3 regions of the Clostridiisalibacter paucivorans DSM 22131 genome follow, and region 3 is predicted to be linked to each of the others. Evidence: riboswitches for the same ligand, from Rfam matches in the RefSeq annotation. Region 3 holds a riboswitch; each other region holds the start of a gene.
What was found. A riboswitch is a leader RNA that binds a small molecule or an ion and turns the genes downstream of it on or off. The one in region 3 is predicted to bind cobalamin.
Positions count from the first base shown of each region.

Region 1: it holds a riboswitch for cobalamin, as region 3 does, so the genes downstream of both, Q326_RS0100760 (class I SAM-dependent methyltransferase) here and Q326_RS0113075 (DUF58 domain-containing protein) in region 3, are expected to answer to the same signal.
Region 2: it holds a riboswitch for cobalamin, as region 3 does, so the genes downstream of both, Q326_RS0102825 (ribonucleoside triphosphate reductase) here and Q326_RS0113075 (DUF58 domain-containing protein) in region 3, are expected to answer to the same signal.

Region 1 is NZ_JHVL01000001.1:163,443-170,811, reverse strand. Features, by position in the region: gene recR (recombination mediator RecR) at 17-619, shown strand; gene Q326_RS0100790 (DUF5673 domain-containing protein) at 872-1,411, shown strand; gene Q326_RS0100785 (hypothetical protein) at 1,427-2,317, shown strand; gene Q326_RS0100780 (hypothetical protein) at 2,319-2,870, shown strand; gene Q326_RS0100775 (flavodoxin domain-containing protein) at 2,891-3,433, shown strand; gene Q326_RS0100770 (sodium ion-translocating decarboxylase subunit beta) at 3,465-3,710, shown strand; gene Q326_RS0100765 (peroxiredoxin) at 3,987-4,652, shown strand; cobalamin riboswitch at 4,750-4,940, shown strand; gene Q326_RS0100760 (class I SAM-dependent methyltransferase) at 5,066-5,866, shown strand; gene Q326_RS0100755 (ABC transporter substrate-binding protein) at 5,868-7,369, shown strand, end outside.
Region 2 is NZ_JHVL01000004.1:68,503-75,871, forward strand. Features, by position in the region: gene Q326_RS0102810 (ferritin-like domain-containing protein) at 1-362, shown strand, start outside; gene Q326_RS0102815 (RNA/DNA-binding domain-containing protein) at 395-1,546, opposite strand; gene Q326_RS0102820 (anaerobic ribonucleoside-triphosphate reductase activating protein) at 1,771-2,457, opposite strand; gene Q326_RS0102825 (ribonucleoside triphosphate reductase) at 2,474-4,561, opposite strand; cobalamin riboswitch at 4,672-4,861, opposite strand; gene Q326_RS0102830 (TRAP transporter large permease) at 4,936-6,195, opposite strand; gene Q326_RS0102835 (TRAP transporter small permease) at 6,195-6,689, opposite strand; gene Q326_RS0102840 (TRAP transporter substrate-binding protein) at 6,748-7,369, opposite strand, start outside.
Region 3 is NZ_JHVL01000056.1:11,839-19,207, forward strand. Features, by position in the region: gene Q326_RS0113065 (S-layer homology domain-containing protein) at 1-1,947, opposite strand, end outside; gene Q326_RS0113070 (DUF2292 domain-containing protein) at 2,129-2,281, opposite strand; gene Q326_RS0113075 (DUF58 domain-containing protein) at 2,363-2,995, opposite strand; cobalamin riboswitch at 3,236-3,427, opposite strand; gene Q326_RS0113080 (S-layer homology domain-containing protein) at 3,578-7,369, opposite strand, start outside.

The DNA of each region.
Region 1 (7,369 bases), on a different contig from region 3:
CTCAAGAGGTGAAATTATGGATTACCTTGCAGCGCCTGTAGCTAAACTTATAGAAGAATTTTCTAAATTGCCGGGGATAGGGAAAAAAACAGCCCAGAGATTGGCATTTCATGTATTAAATATGAGTGAATCCAATGCCAATGATTTGGCAAAGGCTATAGTAAGTGCAAAGAAGAATATAAAGTATTGTAGTATATGCACTAATCTTACTGATATAGATCCTTGTAATATATGTAGAAATAAGAAGCGAGATCAAACCTCCATATGTGTGGTAGAGGACCCTAGGGATGTAATAGCCATGGAAAGAATAAGAGAATACAATGGACTATATCATGTCCTCCATGGCAGTATATCACCCATGGAAGGCATAGGGCCTGAACAGATAAAAATCAAAGAGTTGTTAAATAGAATAAGGGAAAGTAAAGATATAAAAGAGATAATATTAGCGACTAATCCCACAATAGAGGGAGAAGCCACGGCTATGTATATATCTAAACTCATAAAACCCTTAGGGATAAAGACCACAAGAATAGCCCATGGTATACCAGTTGGAGGAGATTTAGAATATGCAGATGAGGTAACTCTGTCCAAGGCATTGGAGGGGCGTAGGGATATATAGAAAGGCCTTTTAAAAAGAAAATAAACTTCTTTCATTACAAATAAAAATTTATAACTGAAAACAAAGTTTTATCAAAAGCATGCTGTTAAAGATATCTTTAACAGCATGTTTTTTATTTATTTTTGAAAAACTCTATAAAAGTCTCCTGCTTTTTTAACATAAAATATATTTGATATGTCTTTTTATTGCTATGATATAATTATTATTGATGTCTATAATAAAATAGAAATATATTTAAGAGGGGGATATGATATGGGGAAGTTAAAAGATGTATTATCTATATTTTTTATAATATTACTTTTTATTGTATACATATTTTATAGAGACAATGTTATGGCTGTTTGTATAGTAGCAGCTGTATTATGGATAGATTTGATTATTACAATATTAAACAAAAAGACCTTACCAAAACCTGATTATTATATACATAGAACTATAATAGCTAATATTTCTAAATGTAGTATAGCAATACTTTCCATCATTTTAGCAATTATAAACATTCGTTTAATGATTACTAAGGGATTTTATGAAGAATTTGATGGCTTTATAATTATAATTATTCCTTTGATACTATTAAATTTTTTAAATGATGACAGAAGAGTGTATTTTTATGATAATGGATTAGTATATCATGGAGAAGCATTGGAATTTATTAATATTAATTCTTTTGAATGGAAAAAAGAGAGAAAGTATGAGATTATCCTTCATTATAACGATGAAGAATACGATATAAAAGTATCTGAAGATAAAGTTGAATATGTAGATAAAATACTAAGAGAAAATATACTGTAATAGGATGTGAATATATTGGAATTGAATAGAAAGATATTGAGGTTTGGGTTATTCCTAATTGTACTGTCATTAATTTTTACAGTTGGATTTGTAATAATATATAGACTGGATAATCCTGTGTTTTTGAAGATGTATGTTGAAGAATATGTATCTAGCAATAAAAATTATAATATGGTAGATAGGATTGAACTTAAATATATAACTAATTTATCCGATGATAGAAAGGTTACAGATATATACTTTGAAGAGGAACCTAATATTGAAGTCCTTGTTTCCCATCAGCCCTTTGGAGGAGGGGGATTCTCTTTTTTTGATAATAGCAATAACAATCAAAGGGAAGATATATATGGAAGATATGTACTTCGAACATTGTATCTTAAGATAGATCTAAACAATATAGATAGGGAAAACTATGAAATTGAGCTTAACAATGCCCATATAGAATTCAATGATAGAAGTACAATAGATGTTGATCTAGGAAGGATAATAATATATAGAGATGAAAGAAGAAGTAATAATATAACATCTATAAGTTCTAGCAGTTCTTCCGATGGGACATCGTCTTTTCATGGCAATGTAGAAAAGGATATAGAATTATTGGATATTAGGTCTCCACTATTAGAAGATTTAAAGGATTATCTGGATATTTCCATAGGAGATATTGATTATAGGGAGATTTCAGGAATTAAATGCAAACAAAATCAGACCTTGAGTATATATACTAAATTTAAAACGCCAGAAAATATATTAGGAAGATATACTTTCTATGACATAAAGCCCAAACTATATTATCAAGATAAAAATGGAGAAAAAGCATATGAGAGGATATATAATATAGATTATACCCCTTATGATTTTGACTTGAAGGGTATATTTAACTATTTGAGGGCAAGGGGGGCAATCTAATATGTATAATGGATATAATAAAATATTTTGGGGGATATTTATTGCAACATTCAATATAAAATTAGGAATGATAAAGATATTACCAGGGTTTATAGGGTTTATGATTATATTAAGTGGAATGGGTTCTTTATACAGACATACCCATATAGAATCATTTAATAGGGCTAAAATTTTTGGAATAATGACAGTCATTGGAACCTTTATTGGATTTTTTTTATCCATTCAAGCAATGAGATTTTCTATATTTAGTCAATTATTAATAGTGTTTTATACTGTAATGGAAGTAATTATGTTTTATAAATATATTGAGGGTTCTATAGAATATTTTAACAATAACGATTATGAAGAATGGGCTAATGAGTGTATAAAAAAGCTGAGATTTTATACTGTAGTTTCAATAACTAATCTTATATTATTGAACTTTACACTTATGTTCAACATAACATATTTGCATATTTTAGTAGGTATTATATTTATTGTGTTGAGGATATATCTGATGGTGATGACCTATGGTTTTAGAAATACATTTGATAAAGATTTAAAAAAAGGATAAAAGATTTAAGGGGGATGTATATGAACAAAATTGCAATTATATATAAATCCAAATATGGTAGCACAAAAAAATATGCACAGTGGATAGCTAATGAATCCCATGGAGATCTGCTTGAGGTTTCAGAGGTTGAAATTAAAGATTTATTACTATATAATACAGTAATTTTTGGGGGCGGACTTTATGCCAGTGGGATTAATGGAGTATCTATTATAACTAAAAATTTTGAGAGACTGAAGGATAAAAATATCATTGTTTTTACAGTGGGTCTTGCATCTACAGACGATATAGATATCTTTAAGCCAATTATTGAAAAGAATTTCTCAAATGGAATGGCAGAAAGAATAAAGTTTTTTCACTTTCGGGGTGGAATTGATTATAAGAATCTAAGTTTTACCCATAAGGCTATGATGGCAATGCTTAAAAAAATAGTTTCTAAGAAAAAACCTGATGAAATGTCTAAAGATGATAAAGATATGTTAGAATCATATGGAAAGAAGGTTGATTTTACAAATATAGATGCAATAGAGCCATTGATTATGTATATTAAAGGCCTTAATAAATAAAAACGTGAAAGGTCTAAGGAGATAAGTATATATGAAAAAATTATTGAATATAAATAATTTTATAAAATGTCTATTATTCTTATTTTTGTGTATTATAATTGCCAATTTGATATCAACATATATGACTACTCGTGCTAGTGTAGACATAATAGGGGGAGCTGATGGTCCCACAGCTATATTTTTAACAACTAGTAATAATACGAATTTTATTGTAATATTAGTCTTAATATCTATAGCTATAGTATTTTTGTATAGATATATGAGACATAGGTTTTGAATTTAAGAAAGTATATAATGAGTCAGTAGGTAATAGTTAGTGGTTAGTAGTTGATGGTAGAAATCCTATGGATTTCATCATTAAACTACTTACTACTAACTATTTTTTTTAAAAAATAATTTTGATAAATATTATCAATAACACTTGACAAAGGAAAATAATTGAACTATAATTAAAAATGTAATCATTACAAATTAAGAATAATTACAAATTACATATGTCTAATATGAATTAGATTAAAATATATTATTTATAAAATATAAGGAGGAGATTTTTGTGGAAAAACAAAACAAATTACCATTATTAGGAGATGCATTTCCAGAAATGGAGGTCAATACTACCCATGGAGTAAAGAAATTACCAGAAGATTATAAAGGGAAATGGTTTGTATTATTTAGTCATCCAGGGGACTTTACTCCAGTTTGTACTACTGAATTTGTAAGCTTTGCTAAGAAAGCAGATGAATTCAAGAAATTAAATACAGAGCTTATAGGATTATCTGTAGACCAAGTATTTTCTCATATAAAATGGGTACAATGGATTAATGAAAAAACAGATGTAAAGGTACCATTCCCTGTTATAGCAGATGAATTGGGTAGAGTTTCTAATAAATTAGGTATGTTACATGAGAGCAAGGGAACTAATACTGTAAGGGCAGTATTTATAGTAGACGATAAAGGAATTTTAAGGCTTATGATGTATTATCCACAAGAGATAGGAAGAAGTGTAGACGAAGTTTTAAGAGCAGTAAAGGCATTACAGACATCGGATAATAATGGAGTAGCAGTACCTGAAAATTGGCCAAATAACCCATTGATAGGGGAAAAGGTAATAATACCTCCTGCTGGTACTGAAGAATTAGTAGAGGAAAGACTTAAAAAGGCAGAGTCTGGAGAGATAGAGTGTTTAGACTGGTGGTTCTGCTATAAGGATTTAAAATAAGTGATATAAAAACTAAGGGATATTTCATAGTGAAATATCCCTTTTCTAATTGCTCTTGACATACATATGCCCATAATATATTATTAATTTAACGATAAGTTAATAAATGGGTATAGGTTTAGATATTATTTTTAAGATATCTATGAAAAGGGAAGACAGGTGAGATGCCTGCACGGTCCCGCCGCTGTATTAGAGGAGTTTTTCCAAGTTATTACCACTGATCTTCGGGAAGGTATGGAAAAACTATGATTCTTAAGTCAGAAGACCTGCCTATATCATGTGCCAGGAACTCTACGGAAGATAGGGGGGTATGTTTTATTACGTTTTAATGATTTTTGAAATGTGAGACACCTCTTAACTGTTTTATTGAGGTGTCTTTTAGTTTTATTCTTATCTAAAAAGGAGTGGGTAAAGTGGATATAAAAACTTTTGATGATATGTGGCGAGAATCTTCAAATATGAATTTATCAGCTACTAAAGATGTATGGGATTTAAGGGCAAAGGAATTTAATGGCAAGGATAAAAATGCTAGAATGGATGAGGTAATAGAGTTCTTGTTATCTAAAAATATAGTCAATAAATCATCAGAGATATTAGATATAGGTTGTGGGCCTGGTAAATATAGCGTAGAATTTTCGAAAAAGTCAAAATATGTAACAGGTATAGATATATCTCCCAATATGATTAAGTATGCTAGAGAGAATGCAGAAAAATTAAATATAAGGAATATTTCCTTTGATGCAGTACCGTGGCAGCATATAGATTTAAATCAAAGGGCATGGAATAATAGATTTGACCTTGTATTTGCATCTATGTCTCCAGCAATAGATAGTAAGGATACTTTAGTAAAGATGAATGAAGCTAGTAAAGGATATTGTTTTTTAAGTGGTTTTGTGACTAGAGAGGACGAGGTAAGGGATACTATAAATAGATTATCCTCTAAAGGCAAATATATTAATAATTGGGGAATTAAGATGTACTGTGCATTTAATATATTATGGCAATTGGGTATATACCCTGAGATATATTATAGGGATGTGCAATGGGAAAATAAGAGGAGATTAGAAGATGCGATAAATGTGTATACTGTACATATTAAAGAAGAACCTCAGATAGTATATGACATAAAAAATTATTTAAATAGTATATCCAAAGATGGTATTATAGTAGAAAATACTAAAGCCAAAATAGGTTGGATGATATGGAGGGTGTAAAATGAAGAAAATATATAAACTAATGATTTTGACAATGGCATTTATGATGATTCTCTCGGGATGTGGCAATGGAGAAGTAACCAATGTAGATGGGAATAATAATGAAGAAGTAGTATTGAATCTTGAAGGGGGAGATTGGGGATATCCTAGTCCTTATGCCCATTATTCTAGGGGTCCTGGTGCATATAAGATGAGACTTATATTTGACAGTTTATTAGAGCGAGGAGAAGAAGGCTTTATACCTTGGCTTGCTGAAGACTGGAAAGTAAGTGAAGATGGAAAAACATACACCTTTAAATTGAGAGAAGGAGTTAAATGGCAGGATGGTCAGCCTATGACAGCAGAGGATGTAAAGTTTTCCTTTGAATACTACGCTGAATATCCACCAGTCTCAGATGAATTAAATATAAGTAAGGACAATTTTATAAACGAGATAAATGTAATAGATGAACACAATATTAGCATAAATGTAAATGAACCCAATGCAACTTTGTTGAATAGATTTGGAGCAGCAAGGATTATACCTAAACATATATGGAAAGATGTAGAAGACCCTAAAAAATTCAATGGTCCTGAGGCAGTTATAGGATGTGGACCGTATATACTTAAAGAATATAGCAAGGAGCAAGGTGCATATAAATTTGAAGCATTTAATGATTATTGGGGACCTAAACAGAAGGCAGATATAATTCAATTTGTGCCTGTGAGTGATACTATATTGGCCTTTGAAAAGAGAGATATAGATATAACAGAAGTTACACCTGATATATTAAATAAATATAAAAATGATTCCCAATATAAAGTTATAAATGACCCTGCATTTTGGGGATATAGAATTATGTTTAATATGGAAAAGAGATCCGAACTTAAAAACAAAAATTTAAGACAGGCTATGGCCTACGGTATAGATAAAGGTGAACTCATAGAAAAGGTTGCAAGGGGAGCTGCTAAGCCTGCCAGTGCAGGTTATTTGCCAGTAGATCATATCTGGTATAATAAAAATATTAAGCAATATGGGTTTGATTTAGATAAGTCTAAACAGCTATTAGAAAATAAAGAATACAAATTCACATTATTAACTGGTAATGATAATAAGGAAGTTAGAATTGGAGAACTAATCAAATTAAGTCTTGAAAAAGTGGGCATTGATTTAGAGATAAAGAGTATAGATAAAAAATCTAGAGATGCTGCAGTAAAAAATGGAGATTATGAAATGGTACTTATTGGCCATGGGGGTTGGGGAAATGATGCAGATATATTAAGGGAGCAATATGCCTATGGAAAAGATGATACAAAATCTACATTTATTGGAGGAATCCCAGGATATAATAATGATAAGATAAATGAATTATGCAAGTCACAATTATTGGAACTCAATTCAGATGATAGAAGAGATATAATTTATCAACTTCAAGAGGTCATAGCAGAGGAAGTTCCTCAAATACCACTGTACAATACTGCAACATATACTGTATTTAGGCCAGCAAAATATGATAATTGGAA
Region 2 (7,369 bases), on a different contig from region 3:
TATTTAAAACCCTAGCCAAAGATGAAAAAAGACATCAAAAAATATATCAGTCTTTACTTAACAAACTTCCTAATCAAGGTATTATAGAACTAGATGACAATGATGCAGACTATATAGACTTACTTATAGAAACTAATATATTTAAAAATGAAGAGCTAAAAAAAAGCTATTCAAAATTAGATGCTTTAGAAATTGCTGAAAAAGTAGAAAGAGACGGTATACTATTTATAAATGAATTAAAGAATCTATATCCCGATTTGGCAAAGGATCAAATTAAAATTATTTTAACAGAAGAAAAAAAACATTTAAAACTAGTACTAGATAAAAAATTATACTCCACATCTTCATCTCTAATGTTATAGTCATAAAAACACTGATTTTAAAATCAGTGTTTTTATTTTCCTTTATATATTCCAGGAAGTATTACTTTAAAATAGTTTTTCTTTGCAGAACTAATAAACTTAACTTTTCCCCATCCTTCAAAGGCATTTTTAATTCTGTTAAGACCTGTTCCTGTCTTTATAAATCTTCCCTTATCATCTAAAACTAAGATTCTCTGATATAGCCAATTATTTCTTCTAAATGGATTTCTCTCTGAAATCATGTTATTAATTCTATCATTATAAGATACACTACCTGGGTTGCTGATCTCTACAGCACTTCTAGATATATTAACTACTATTTCCCTTTTGTAGTCAAAATAATCTCTATGTATTAGAGCATTAGATAAACATTCATTTAATCCACCCATGGGATAATTATATTTATCTAAAAGTGTAGTTAAAAATTCTGTACTATTATCTAAAATTTCTAGAATATTACCATTAAATTTTTCAGCAATTTCCTCATCCTCTTTTTCATATATAAGTTTTAATCCCGTATGTGGCAAATAAATTTGAGGGTTTTTACAGAATAACAATAATCCACCAACGGTAGGACAGTAATTGTTACTATCTTCATCCATATGTATTATACCTAAATTACTTAATATAAGCTCATCATATTCATGATTAGAAGTTATTTTCTCTATATATTTTTCTATGGTAGTTTTATCTAGTACATCTATACCTACATTATATACAGGTATTAACTCATTATTTATAACCCCTGATTTTTGAAACATATTTGCAATCTCATCTCTTCTGGCCACATCTGTAGTTGACCCTCGCCTTATATAAAATGCCCCTGTTTGAAGCATCTGATGAGGTTTTTTTCTACTTCTAAAGATAGTAATAACAGAAACCGTCTTTTCTTCTATATTAAAAAATTCTACTCTTATATTTACAGGTGGATCACATCTAGAGCCTATTATTTGCTGTATTCTTTCCTCATTTATATTATTGGAATCTATCCCTACTATATCTTTAGTTTTGTCCTTTACTCCTATTATAAGATGTCCCCTCCCCCCTTGGCTATTAGCTATGGCAATTACATCCTTTACCAACTCTTTTTTATCCGATTCTGTTTCTAAGTCTAGCATCTCTTTATAATCCAATTTAGGTCCTTCCCCTTTGTTCAATAAAAGCTCTAATTTGCTTAAATCCAAATTAAATCCCCCTCATATCCATATGTTTTTTATCAAATCCTACTAACATAGCTAATACTAGTTTCTTTATCTGGCTTTATGAAAACATTTTATATAATTATACACCTTTTATTTCTTTTATATGCCCTTTATAATTATTACATTTCATTTACCTATATTATACCCTCTATTTATTAAAGAAATTATATAAAAAAGACCTCGAACAAAGTCAAGGCCTTTTTTTATCACTTTCTAATTATAATTTCATCACAATATTCTCCCATACTTCTTTTAACTTCGTTTATTATATTATCTTTAAATGGAGTTAAAACTCCCTTTCCTATTATAACAGAATCCCCATCTCTAAAATTTTGTATGGCATATCTCTTAGAACCACTTAACATCTTACCTATATCTATTAAATCCTGCTGAGTCAATAATTCATTACAAACAGTAGTCCTAAATTCATAATCTATATCACTATTTTTTATTATATCAATGCTTTTATATATGGGTTTTATATCTAAATCTACATTAACTACATCTTTATATTTATCTAACGGTGCCTTTATATCCATCGCTATATAATCTAAAAGCTCTTCATCTAAAAGTGTATTTAATAGTTCATAGTTGGTACCATTGGTATCTAATTTTACTAAAAAGCCCTTTTCTTTAATCTTTTTTATAAAACTATAAAGCCCTTGATGTAGTGTAGGTTCTCCTCCAGAAATACATAGAGCATTTATATATTTGTTTCTTTTTTCTAGATACGATATTATAAACTTTTCTGATATTTCTTCACCAGTATTGTATACTAAATGGGAATTATGACAATATGAACACCTAAAATTACATCCTGCTGTAAATACTACCGTAGAAATCTTATCTGGATAATCTATAAATGATGACTTCTGCATCCCTTTAAATATCAAATATCTCAACTCCCTATTACAAAGCTTTACTTATTTCAAATTCTAATCTATCTTTATATTCTTCTCTCTTTCCTTTATTCCAAGACTGTACAGGCCTGTGAAATCCTACAACTCTAGTCCACACTTCAGTTTCATTTCCACATTTAGGACATGTAAAATGCTCTCCTTTTATATATCCATGTTCACTACAAATACTATAAGTAGGAGTAACTGTAAAATATGGAATCCTACTATTTTCAAAAGCTTTTTTTATCAAATTTTTAGTAGCCTCAATACTGTGTATCTCTTCTCCAATAAATCCATGGAATACTGTTCCCCCTGTATATAATGTTTGTAATCTCTCTTGTAATTCTAATGCCTCAAAAACATCTTTAGTATGGTCCACTGGTAATTGGGTAGAATTAGTATAATATGGCTCATCATCTCCTTGCGTGACTATATTCGGATACATTCTTTTATCCATCCTAGCAAATCTATATGCAGCACCTTCAGCAGGTGATGCCTCTAAATTCCAAAGACTACCAGTCTCTTCTTGAAATATTTGTATTACTCTATTCATAAATTCCATTATATCTATAGCAAATTCTTGTCCTTCTTCACTAGTTATATCTTTGCTTAAAAAATTTAAGCAAGCTTCATTCATTCCATTTAATCCTATGGTACTAAAATGATTTTTAAAGTACTCACCATGGGCATCCTTTATCCCTTGAAGATAGTATTTAGAATATGGATACAACCCAACTTCCATATACCTTTCTAATACTTTTCTTTTGGATTCGCATATAGTCTTTGCCTTTTCCATAAGCATCTTTACTTTTCTTTTAAATTCTTCTTTAGTATTAGATAAATACCCTATTCTAGCCATATTTAATGTCACCACATTTATAGACCCTGTAAGAGGATTTGCTCCAAATAAGCCACCACCTCTTTTTCTCAATTCTCTATTATCTAATCTAAGTCTACAACACATGCTTCTAACATCTTCAGGCGAAAGATCACTATTTATAAAATTAGCAAAATATGGTGTCCCATATTTTCTAGTCATCTCCATTATTATATTTGATATTTCAGAATCCCAAGGAAAATCTCTAGTTATATTTATAGTGGGTATTGGAAAACTAAAGCATCTTCCAGCACCATCTCCCTCTATCATAACTTCACAGTATGCCCTATTGAACATATCCATCTCTTCTTGAAATTCCCCATATGTTTCCTCTTTTCTTTTTCCACCTATAATTACAGGTACATTTTTAAGCATTGGATGGGGAGCAATATCTAATGTTATATTTGTAAAAGGTGTTTGAAATCCTACTCTAGTAGGTATATTAAGATTAAATATAAATCCTTGAACCGCATCCTTAACCTCATTATATGAAAGCCCATCATATCTAATAAATGGAGCTACATATGTATCCAAAGAACTTATGGCCTGTGCTCCAGCCGCCTCTCCTTGAAGTGTATATAACCAATTCACTATTTGTCCCAACAATGACCTAAAGTGTTTAGCTGGTTTTGATTCTATCTTTCCATTAGCTCCTTTAAACCCATTTATTAAAAGTCCTTCTAAATCCCATCCACAACAATATGGAGCCAATAGGCCTAAATCATGTATATGTAGATCTCCATTTGTATGGGCATCCCTAAGTTTTTTTGTATATATCTTTTGCAACCAATACTTTTTTGTCACAGCTTCAACTATATGATTATTAAGTCCCTGTAAACTAAAACCCATATTGGCATTTTCTTTTATTCTCCAATCATCTAAAGAGACATAATCATCTACCATCCTTTCTCCATCCATCAAAAGATTTTCAACTTCTCTGATTTCTTCATGTCTATTCCTATAGAGTATATATGCTTTAGCTGTCCTCGCATGTCCCTCTTCTATAAGTACCTTTTCTACTATATCTTGAATATCTTCAACAGTAGGTACTCCAGCTCCAAAGGCTTCTTCAGATATTTGTACTACCATATTAGCCAAATCTCTAGCCTTTTTTCTATCACTACCTCCAACAGATTTAGCTGCTTTAAAAATAGCATTTTCTATTTTCAATGGATCAAAATCTACTATACTACCATCCCTTTTTTGTACTTTTTTAGCCATAAAATCTCCTCCAAATTATATAAAATAAAAAAAACCGGCAGAGTTCCGCCGGAATGTACCATTAAAATGGCCATAACAATCCCATATTAAATTAGCCTTCCCTCCGAAGAATCTTATCTCTTTTTTAGGCAGGTCTCCTGACTTAAGCATCATCCTACACTTTAACCTTCCCATGATAATACATAGTGGTATATAAAAGTTTCGTCAGCAATTACAGTAGCGGGGGCTGTAGAGGTTTTTCACCTCTTTCCCTTTTAATTTTTACTATTGTAAATCAAAACCTAAAAAAGCTTGTTATCTTTTTCTATAATTATAGCAAAAAAAATCTACAATAACAACATACTTAAATAACAATATTATAAAAATAGTGTTATTTACATTAACCCTGGAACAAGCATAGGAATATAAAGCAATAGTAGTAAAACCACTACTAATCCTATAAGATAAGGTATGATTGCCTTTGTTATTTCTTCTAGTGAAAGATTTGTTATTGATGAAGCTACATAAAGATTAATTGCTACTGGTGGAGTTATCATGCCTATTGCTAATCCAACAACCATAACTAATCCAAAGTGTACTAAACTTATATCTAGCTGATTTATTAATGGCAAAAATACAGGTGTTAATATTATAAGGGCTGATGCTGTCTCCATAAATACTCCAGTTATTAATATTATCATAGTTATTAGTAGCATTATAATATATCTATTGGTAGACAATGATAATACGCCATTAGCTATAATAGTAGGAATATTCCAATTAGCCAATATCCAACTCAATATAGATGAAGTAGCTATTATAAACATTATCACAGCCATAGTCATAGCTGATTTACAAATAATTCCATATAAATCCTTCAATTTCATATCTTTATATATAAATAAAGATACTATTAACGCGTAGTTCACTGCAATAACCGCTGCCTCCGATGGGGTGAAGAATCCTGAAAAAATACCTCCTAAAATTATCACAGGTGTCATAATTCCCCATATAGCATCTTTGAAAGTTCTAAATATATTTCTCGGTGAAAACTTAGCTCCTTTAGGATAATTTCTTTTATATGCTTGCACTATAGCAATTCCTATTAGCATTATTCCCATCATAACTCCAGGTATAAACCCATTTAAAAACAATTTAGCTACTGATTGATCGGATATTACTGCATATAATATCATAGGCACAGAAGGTGGTATCACTACTCCAATAGTTCCACTAGCTGCTATTAAAGCCGCTGAAGAAGCCTCATCATAACCCTTTTTCTTTAATTCGGGAACTAATGTTGTACCTACTGCAGCAGTAGTAGCAGCTCCTGAACCTGATATAGCAGCAAAAAACATACCTGCTAATACTGCCACTATAGAAAGTCCACCTTTTAAAAAACCAAATATTGCATCTGAAAATTCTACTAATTTTTCAGAAACTTTACCTTTTGCCAATAAATCACCTGCCAATATAAAAAAAGGTACAGCAATTAATGGAAAGCTATCAGTTCCAGCAAACATCCTCTGAGTAATTATTACCAAAGGCATACCTTGGTCTATCAATACTACCATAGAAGATAATGCTATAGCAATTGCAACTGGGATACCCAATAAAATTAATACAAAAAAAGATAAAAATAATATAATAGCCATTATCTAGCCACCTCCTCTAACCCAAATACTTCTTCTAATATAGCAGTAATACCATGTATGATCATTATTATAAATCCTATTGGTATAACTAAATATACCCATCTCATAGAAACTCTTAAAGCTGCTGAGACTTGATGCGCTTGCATGTTCATGTATCTAAATCCGAATAATACTGACACTATAAAAAATATAATAGAAAACAATATACTACATACAACAATAATTTTTCTGATGTTTTTAGGAAAACTATTAACTAAAAAGGTAACAGATATATGCATACCTCTCTTGTATGCCAATGTAGTTCCTAAAAATGTAGCCCATACAAGGAGATACCTGGCCAATTCTTCAGTCCATGTCAATGCATCAAAAAATACCCTGAAAATTATTTGAAGAGATATGGATATTATCATACCTATTATAATTAAAAATACTATCTTATTTACCAATCTATCCATCCCATTGCTTAATCTTTTAAAAAACAATAATAAATCCATAAACACACTCTCCTCACTTTTAATTAGAGCCCTGATCATCCAAGTCAGGGCTCTCCATTTATTGATTTAATTCTGATTGAATTCTTTCTATATATTGTCCATATTTTTCTCCATACTGTTGATAGACTGGCTTAACAGCCTCTTTAAATGCATCGATATCAGGATGAACTACCTTCATACCTTTTTCCTTTAATTCTTTTATCTGAGTTTCTTCATTTTCCTTATTAATTTTTCTTTCATATTCGGCAGCTTCTTGTGCTGATTCAGAAATAATATCTTGAACTTCCTTTGGTAGTTCCTCAAATTTATTTAAACTCATTATTATAGTCGCAGGTGCATAGGTATGTCTAGTCATCGATAGATATTGTTGAGTTTCATATAGTTTAAATGAATAAATTACATTTACAGGATTTTCTTGTCCATCTATAGTACCTTGTTGTAAAGCAGTTAAAGCCTCAGTCCATGCCATTGGTACTGCATTTGTCCCTAGATTTTTAAAAGTATCTATATATACTGGATTTTCCATAACTCTTATCTTTAATCCTTCCATATCCGATGGTGTGTTTACAGGATTTTTTGAATTAGTCAAATTTCTAAATCCTCTTTCTGCATATGCTAAACCCTTTAAATTAACCTCCTCTAATTTATCAAGTAACTCTTTTCCCACTGGTCCATCTAAG
Region 3 (7,369 bases):
ATAAAACTCTGGTTTTGCTACTGTTATAAGAGAAATATAGTCCTTATCATTATAGTCTTTAGGCTCTTCTCCAGCAGCTATTAGATTCATTATATTTCTTCCATTATTATGAAGATTGCTACTTCCATATATATTTATGTTTTTAACTATTTCAGATACTTCAACTCCAGCATGTCTTAATCCCAATGAAGTAATAAAATCATAATTATCCTTAGTCTTAAAATATTCTTTAACTTCATCTATAGTTTCTTTTATTTTATCTTCATCGCTCTTTCCTATAAATATATCAAGTTTAACATCCGAAGATATATATCCATTAGAGCCTTTAGATGCCTTGCCTGTAATAGTTACTTGTCCCTCATCTAATGCAGTAAGTATACTATTTTCATCTACCTTTGCACATTCCTCTGGAGTAATAGTCCATTCAATATTTGAGTTTTCTATGATTTCATCATCTACATCATATACAACAGCGTTTATTTTAACTTTTTCCCCTACTTTTATTTCAGATAGATTATCATCTATAGATACTTCTATTTTATTTGGGACTACTGGTATAACATCAATTGCTATTGTTTCCTTAATATCAAAATCTTTTATTTGAACTGTAATATTAGCTGTACCAGGTGCAATTCCCTTAACTAAACCTGTTTTTGGATCTATTTCTACAACAGATAGATTATCAGAGTTCCAAACAAATTCTTGTTTAGGTACAAAATTTCCGTTGTTATCATAAGTCTTAGCCTTAAGTTGTAATGATTTCCCTGATTTTACTTTTTTCTTATCATCTTCTGACGATATCTCTACTTTCACAGGTTCTCCAACTTCTATCTTCAATTCTTCATAAGTGGAATTATATTTATTAGCATCTATATTTGCAATAAATGCCAATACAGTTGCCTCATCATCAGTATAACTACTACTAATAGAATTTTTAAATTCATTTCCTAATTTATATGATAGTAATGATTCTATCATGGAAACACTATTGCCATATTTATCTTTCTGTAACCAATTGTCCGCTGTTATATCTTCACCCATTGCTACTAATGCCTGTATTGTATAGGAGATTGTATTTGACTGTGTTTTTTCATTCCATTCACTTGCCTGTTGTTTTAGATAATTTTTCCCTTTTTCAAGTAATTTAGCCACTCCTTCTTCATTTTCATAATTCGAAAGAGCTATGAGAGATATTGCAGTTCTCTCAATATGAGGTTTATTTGACCATGATGAATAAACTACATATGCACTATCCCCATCAATATAAAACGTATCCATTAATGCCCTAACTGCATTAGTACTATTATAGTAAGCCCCAGCCATATCTAATGCAATTACTGAATTTGCAATATAATCAGCTTGTTTTTCATCACTTTCATGATAATAATATCCACTGGGATAAAAATAACCTTCTTCTGTCTGAGCATTGGCTAAATAGCTAACTAGATCTTTCCCATTATAATCTCTTGGATCTTGACCTGCTGCTATTAATCCCATTATAGCTTTAGCATAATCTTCAGATTCGGAACCATTCCATCCAGTATCAAAGTTTGGCTCTTTTATATCAAGTTTGTCTTTTATAATTGTATTATCTATCTCTACTCTATTTGCTGCTAATGCCTCTAAATAATCATATTTAGATTTATCCTTGTAATAATCCTTTAATTCATCAATAACCTTTTGGGTTCTTTGTTGTAATGTCTGGTCAGGTGCAACTGTCAATTTAATGGGTTTTTCTGTTTCAACTTCTTTGTTACCTTTATAGCCAGATTGATACACACTTTCTGTCACAGTTTCTCCCGTTGTTACTTCTGTCTTATCCAAACAAAATTCAGATTCTAATTTTTCTGCTCTTACTACTGATATACTGAATAATCCTGTTCCTAAAGATGTCATCAGCAATGTAAATACTAATAATATTGATACTATCTTAGTGTACTTTTTCATCTTTGACCCCCTCAAATAATATGTATAAAAATGATTAAACGCTTTACTTTAAAAAATAAAACAAACCATAATATCCCCCCTTATGTTAAATAAAAAAAGACGTCCCATTTAAATGAAGATATAAGATATCTCCATCTAAATAGAAACGCCTCTAGTTTTCTAGTCAGCATTTGATTTCATTTTACAATTTAATTGATTTTTTAACTTCTTCTACCCTTATAGGGATATTATTCTGTACTACTATCTTTAACTCTCCATATCCTGTTTTTCTAATAAGTTCAATGAGATTTCTTTCTTTAGCATTTAAATAAAGCTTTGTTTGTGGCATAGCCATTATCTTCAGCCCCCTTATGCTATTCTAAAAATAACTAGCCTTATAGTTATATACAAAGTATATAATCATCTAATTTGTATATTAAACTCCTACCAATACCTTTTCCATAATCTTTGTAGGAGATATATCATTAGTTATCAACACATATCTAATATTTTTAATGCTACAAATCTTTTTTTGTTCATCTATGAAGTTTCCTATTTTTTCGGTGTATATTTTTTTTACTCTGTCATTCATATCTATTAATCTATCATATCCTGATTCCATTTTTATTGATTTAAATTCATCTAGAAAATCTGGGATTATTTCTTCTTGAGCTAATACTTGAATTATTACAACTTCTTGGTCATCTCCAGATAAACTGTCTAAAATATTTTCAAGATTTTTACCAAATAAATCAGATATAACAAAGGTAATACCCTTTTTATAATCCCTTACCTGTGCTATAGCATTGAAATCCGTCTTACCATATATATCTATAGAATCTAATTTAAGTTCTACTGTATGAATAGATTCCATACCTTGAACAGATTGACAAAGAATTTGTAAATCTTGATTAAACCCATATATAGTAAGCTTATTCATCTGTTTTAAAGCAGTATATCCTAATTCCAGTGCAAGCAATTTAGCTATATCCCATTTATTAGGATTACCATAATCCATAGATGCACTTATATCAATGAATATATTTATATCTGATTGTCCCTTTCCCAAACTGGTTCACCTTCTTCAATTCTTTAAATGTTAGAAAGTCTCTATTTACTTTTTGTCATGATTTTTCAAAATAAAAAAACCTTTTCTCTCAGGAAAAGGTTTTCGATATACTATACCATAGGTTTAAAGACAAAATGGAATAACTACTATTTATACATACAAATAATACACCTAAGTAAAAGTTTGTCTTTTAAACACAAGAAATTTATAATATATCTTCCCTTCCTCTAAGTCGGAGGATAATAGAAGAATATGATATCAGATCTCCTGACTTACGGATCATCTTACAGCCAAACCTTCCCATCATAATGACAGTGGTCTATAATGGCATTCATCCCCGCTTACAGTTGCGACTACAGTAAAGGTTTCTCACCTTTTTCCCTGATTATCATATTATTTTAGATTATATTAGCTACTATACTTTAGATTATACCATTACAATAAATATTGTCAATATTATTAAATTTTAGCTTTGTAATGCCAAACTATGATAATATTAATTTTACAAAGAAATGTCCCACAATAATTGTTAGATTATTGCGAGACACCTATTTGTTCAAATTTAATATATAATTCTATTCTTTATTTTACATTTTCAATAAATCGCTTAAATATAGTTGATACCTCTGCTCTACTGGCGTTAGCTAAAGGGTTAAGTTTATTGTCTTCTTTACCTATCATTAATTCACTGCCTACAGCCCATGTCATGGCTTCTCTTGCCCAGTTACTTATATTTTCTTTGTCAGTGAATATTTCCATATTTCCTTTTATTTCAGTATTTAATCCCTTTATCTCTGCATATCTATATAACATTACAGCTAACTGTTCCCTTGTAATATTATTTTCAGGCTTAAATTCCGTATCAGTTATACCTTTTACTATAGATCTTTCTAATGTCCACTTTATTGCCTCTGCATACCATTGATCATCTTTGACATCTATAAAAGATTTTCCTAACCCATTTATGGATGGTGAACCATCAAGTCTATAAAGGACTGTAACAAGCATTCCTCTTGTCATAGTCAAGTTTGGGCTGAAGGTTTTCTCTCCAGTTCCTGTGAATAGTCCTTTTTGTACAGCATACATTACACTTTCATAGAACCAATCATCTTCTTTTACATCAATAAAACTTATACTATTGTCATATCCTACTATATAATATGATAAATGATCTGTTTTAAATATTACAAACTCTGTTTTTTCATTATATCTGGATTTTATTTTTTTCAGTTCCCCTTTATCATTTAAATGCCATACTGATACTTTATCCTTCTTTTGTCCCGCTTTCAGTTTATATGGTAGGGATATAGTTATTTGTTTTCCTCCAAATGATGATATCTTATCTTCTTTGCTCATTATACTTATATTGTATATTATTTCTTCTTTTACTGTAGATTTCTGCCGTTGTGTGAGCTTTTCTTCTTTTATTTTATCTATTATTATTTTAATATCTTCTCCTTTTGCCTGTTTTGATATTTCTTTTAATGCCTTATTAGGTATTGATATGGTAGCTATTGGTGTTTTTAGATTCAAATCAAGTCTTTCCTTTGATATCTCATCTACTGAAATTTTGGGTACTTCTATATTTGCTTTTGATATCTCTTTACCCTTAGCCATATTGATTGTAATGCTAGTTATATCACTGTCCTCTATCTCTTTTAATATATCTTTTATCTGATCTGTTGTCACTTTTGAATTAGCTATTCCATTTTTAATTTTAGTTTCTGCTTTTATATCTACTGTGTTTTCTGCAATGGTTTCTTCTATAGGTATTTCTTCACTTCCTTTTATTTTTGAAGGCACGTTTCCTGAATCAAATGCTCCAAGTTCTTTAAGTTTATCTATTGCATCATTATAGTTTTTAACATCTCCTACTGTGATGTATAGCTTTTGTTTGTCTGTAAGTTTCTTATATGCCTTATCTGCTTCCATAATTTTATCTTTATCTTTAAGGGTTACCCTAGAAGTAACTGGAATCTTTTTAAGCAAATCCTTAACAGCTTCAATTTCCTTAAAGAAAATAATACGATTTTCTACATCTTCAAGCCTTTGAATATTTGTTACCTTGGACTGCTCAGATGAAGATAGTATTTCAAAAATATCTCTAATACTTTTAATTTCATCTTCATCTAAAAGTGTGATTTTTCCTATTGATGGCAATTCATCTATTAGTGATATAAGGTGTTCTGCTCCATTGTCTGGTGTAATTATATTAAGTCTGTACCATGTTCCAGTATAGTTTCGTTTCTCCGTTTCTTGATTATTCATAGACGGCCATGCATATTCTCCTACTCCTATATTGATATAATCTCCCGAACGTACAGGTATATACTGGGTTCGTTTATAAAAGGATACTCCTTCTTTATTACTAGTAACTCTATCATTTAAGAAGGTCTTTACCAAATAATTTCTATTTGATGCCGTAGGTGTAACCTTTAGCTTTTTAATATTTGATGGGAGAATCAAAGTATATTCATTTATATCAGAATCAAATGATGGATAAAGAGTACCTTTGCTAAGCTTAAGTTTAGCCAGGGAGGTGTCTGAATTTCCCCAAGTACCTCCTAAATCTTCACCTAGATTTTGTGTAAACATTACTCGGATTTCATCCCCTCTAGAAAGCTTTCCATTACTAACTGAAAACTTTTGGAAACCTTCGTTGACAAAGAAGTCATTTAATGTTCCCATCCAACCAGAACCTGATGTTCCATCAAACTCACCAAGGGATTTTCCATCCTTTGTAATACTGGCTAGATACTCAATCTCATAATCATCAATACCTCTAGGCTTTGAACCACCTGTGCCAGTCCAACCATAACCGTTTTCAGCAAGTGCCCTTAATACTATCGTCATCATAGTATCCTCTTCAGCATATTCAAAACCCCGTTCTCTTACAATTGTACCTGTAAAATCACCACCTGAATAAGTAGTATTTTCAACATATACGTCTACTGTACCAACTACATCGCCAAAATCAGGTATAACACCATCAATAATTTTTTCCTCTACAACAGCCATGGCATCAATTGCTTTTTCTTTTGCCAATACTACATCTTCTATAGTTGAGGCTGTTGAAATTTCATCAATGCCTATATTTTTTGCTGTAGTAAGCTCAACCCATCCATCATCGGTGTAGTTGCTACTTCTATAATTAGAATATGCTTCTTCTATTTGGTTGATAGCATTTGTTTTAGCCAATGCTAGCTCAGGGTTATCATCGGGGTCAATGCTACTATCTACAGGTCCCCATGTAATAGTTACAGTTACATCTTGATATGGCATAATAAATTGAGATCCTTCATCAGCAAAAACTATTGATTCATATTTTAAACCCTTTTCCATAAAATTCGAATCCTGTACTCTAAGTGTATATTGCTGAATATTAGCTGCATCACCAATCTCTATGTGTTTGACCTCATATGGAACACCATGTATTAATATAGTCCTGTTCTTTATAGACATTTGTTCTTCTAAGCCAAAATCAGTACATATGCCCGATACATCTCCATCATCAAGTATCTTCCAACCGTCCCCTTCTACATCACCCTCAAAGAAATAGGCAAATTTATCTATAGTAGATACAAACCTAACTCGATTGTCAGGATATGCACTTATAGCAGATGCTGTGTGGGAATCATAGACATCTTTTCCTTCAATATCTCTTTTATTAACTTTAAATTCATATAGAAGCTCTGTATCCTCTCCATGTGCTTTTACATACTCTATCATATCCTCTATTGCTGCTTTTGCTGATGGGCTGTGGGCAGCAATTTCAAGATTCAATTTATAAGATTCAATCTCTGGAAGACCTACATCATATACCTTTTTTATATCAGAATATTTTTCTACCTCTAATCCAGTCAATTGATTCCTTTGATAGTCACTCATAGAATCATAGCTATTAATCAAAGCTTCTGCTAAAAATGCATTTCTTTGTCCTAGCAATGAAGCATCATCGGGCAAACGCGATAGAATATCACGGAATCCCTCCATTTTTGATGTATTGTCATCCATAGTTTTATCTTGTATTGCTTCAATGCCATTTAAAGCATTATCTTGTGCTTCTTTAGCCTCCGCTAATGTTATCGCTTCATCTATTTCAGCAAATCCTGTTTCATAGAAGTTATTGATTTCTTTCCAATCATCTGTACTGAAAAAACTCTCTGGATAATCTCTATAGATTACATTTAACTCTTTCTTAAGTTCCTCCTTAATTACTTGAAGCTGCTCAGGGGATGTTCCCTTTACATGGATATATATTGTATCTCCAATAGTAAGTCCAGGAGCCTCCCCATCAAATACATTAGAAAAACCTTGTGCTGAATCATTCTCACGAAGATCATAAACACTTAGGGCATAATAGCCTGGTGAATA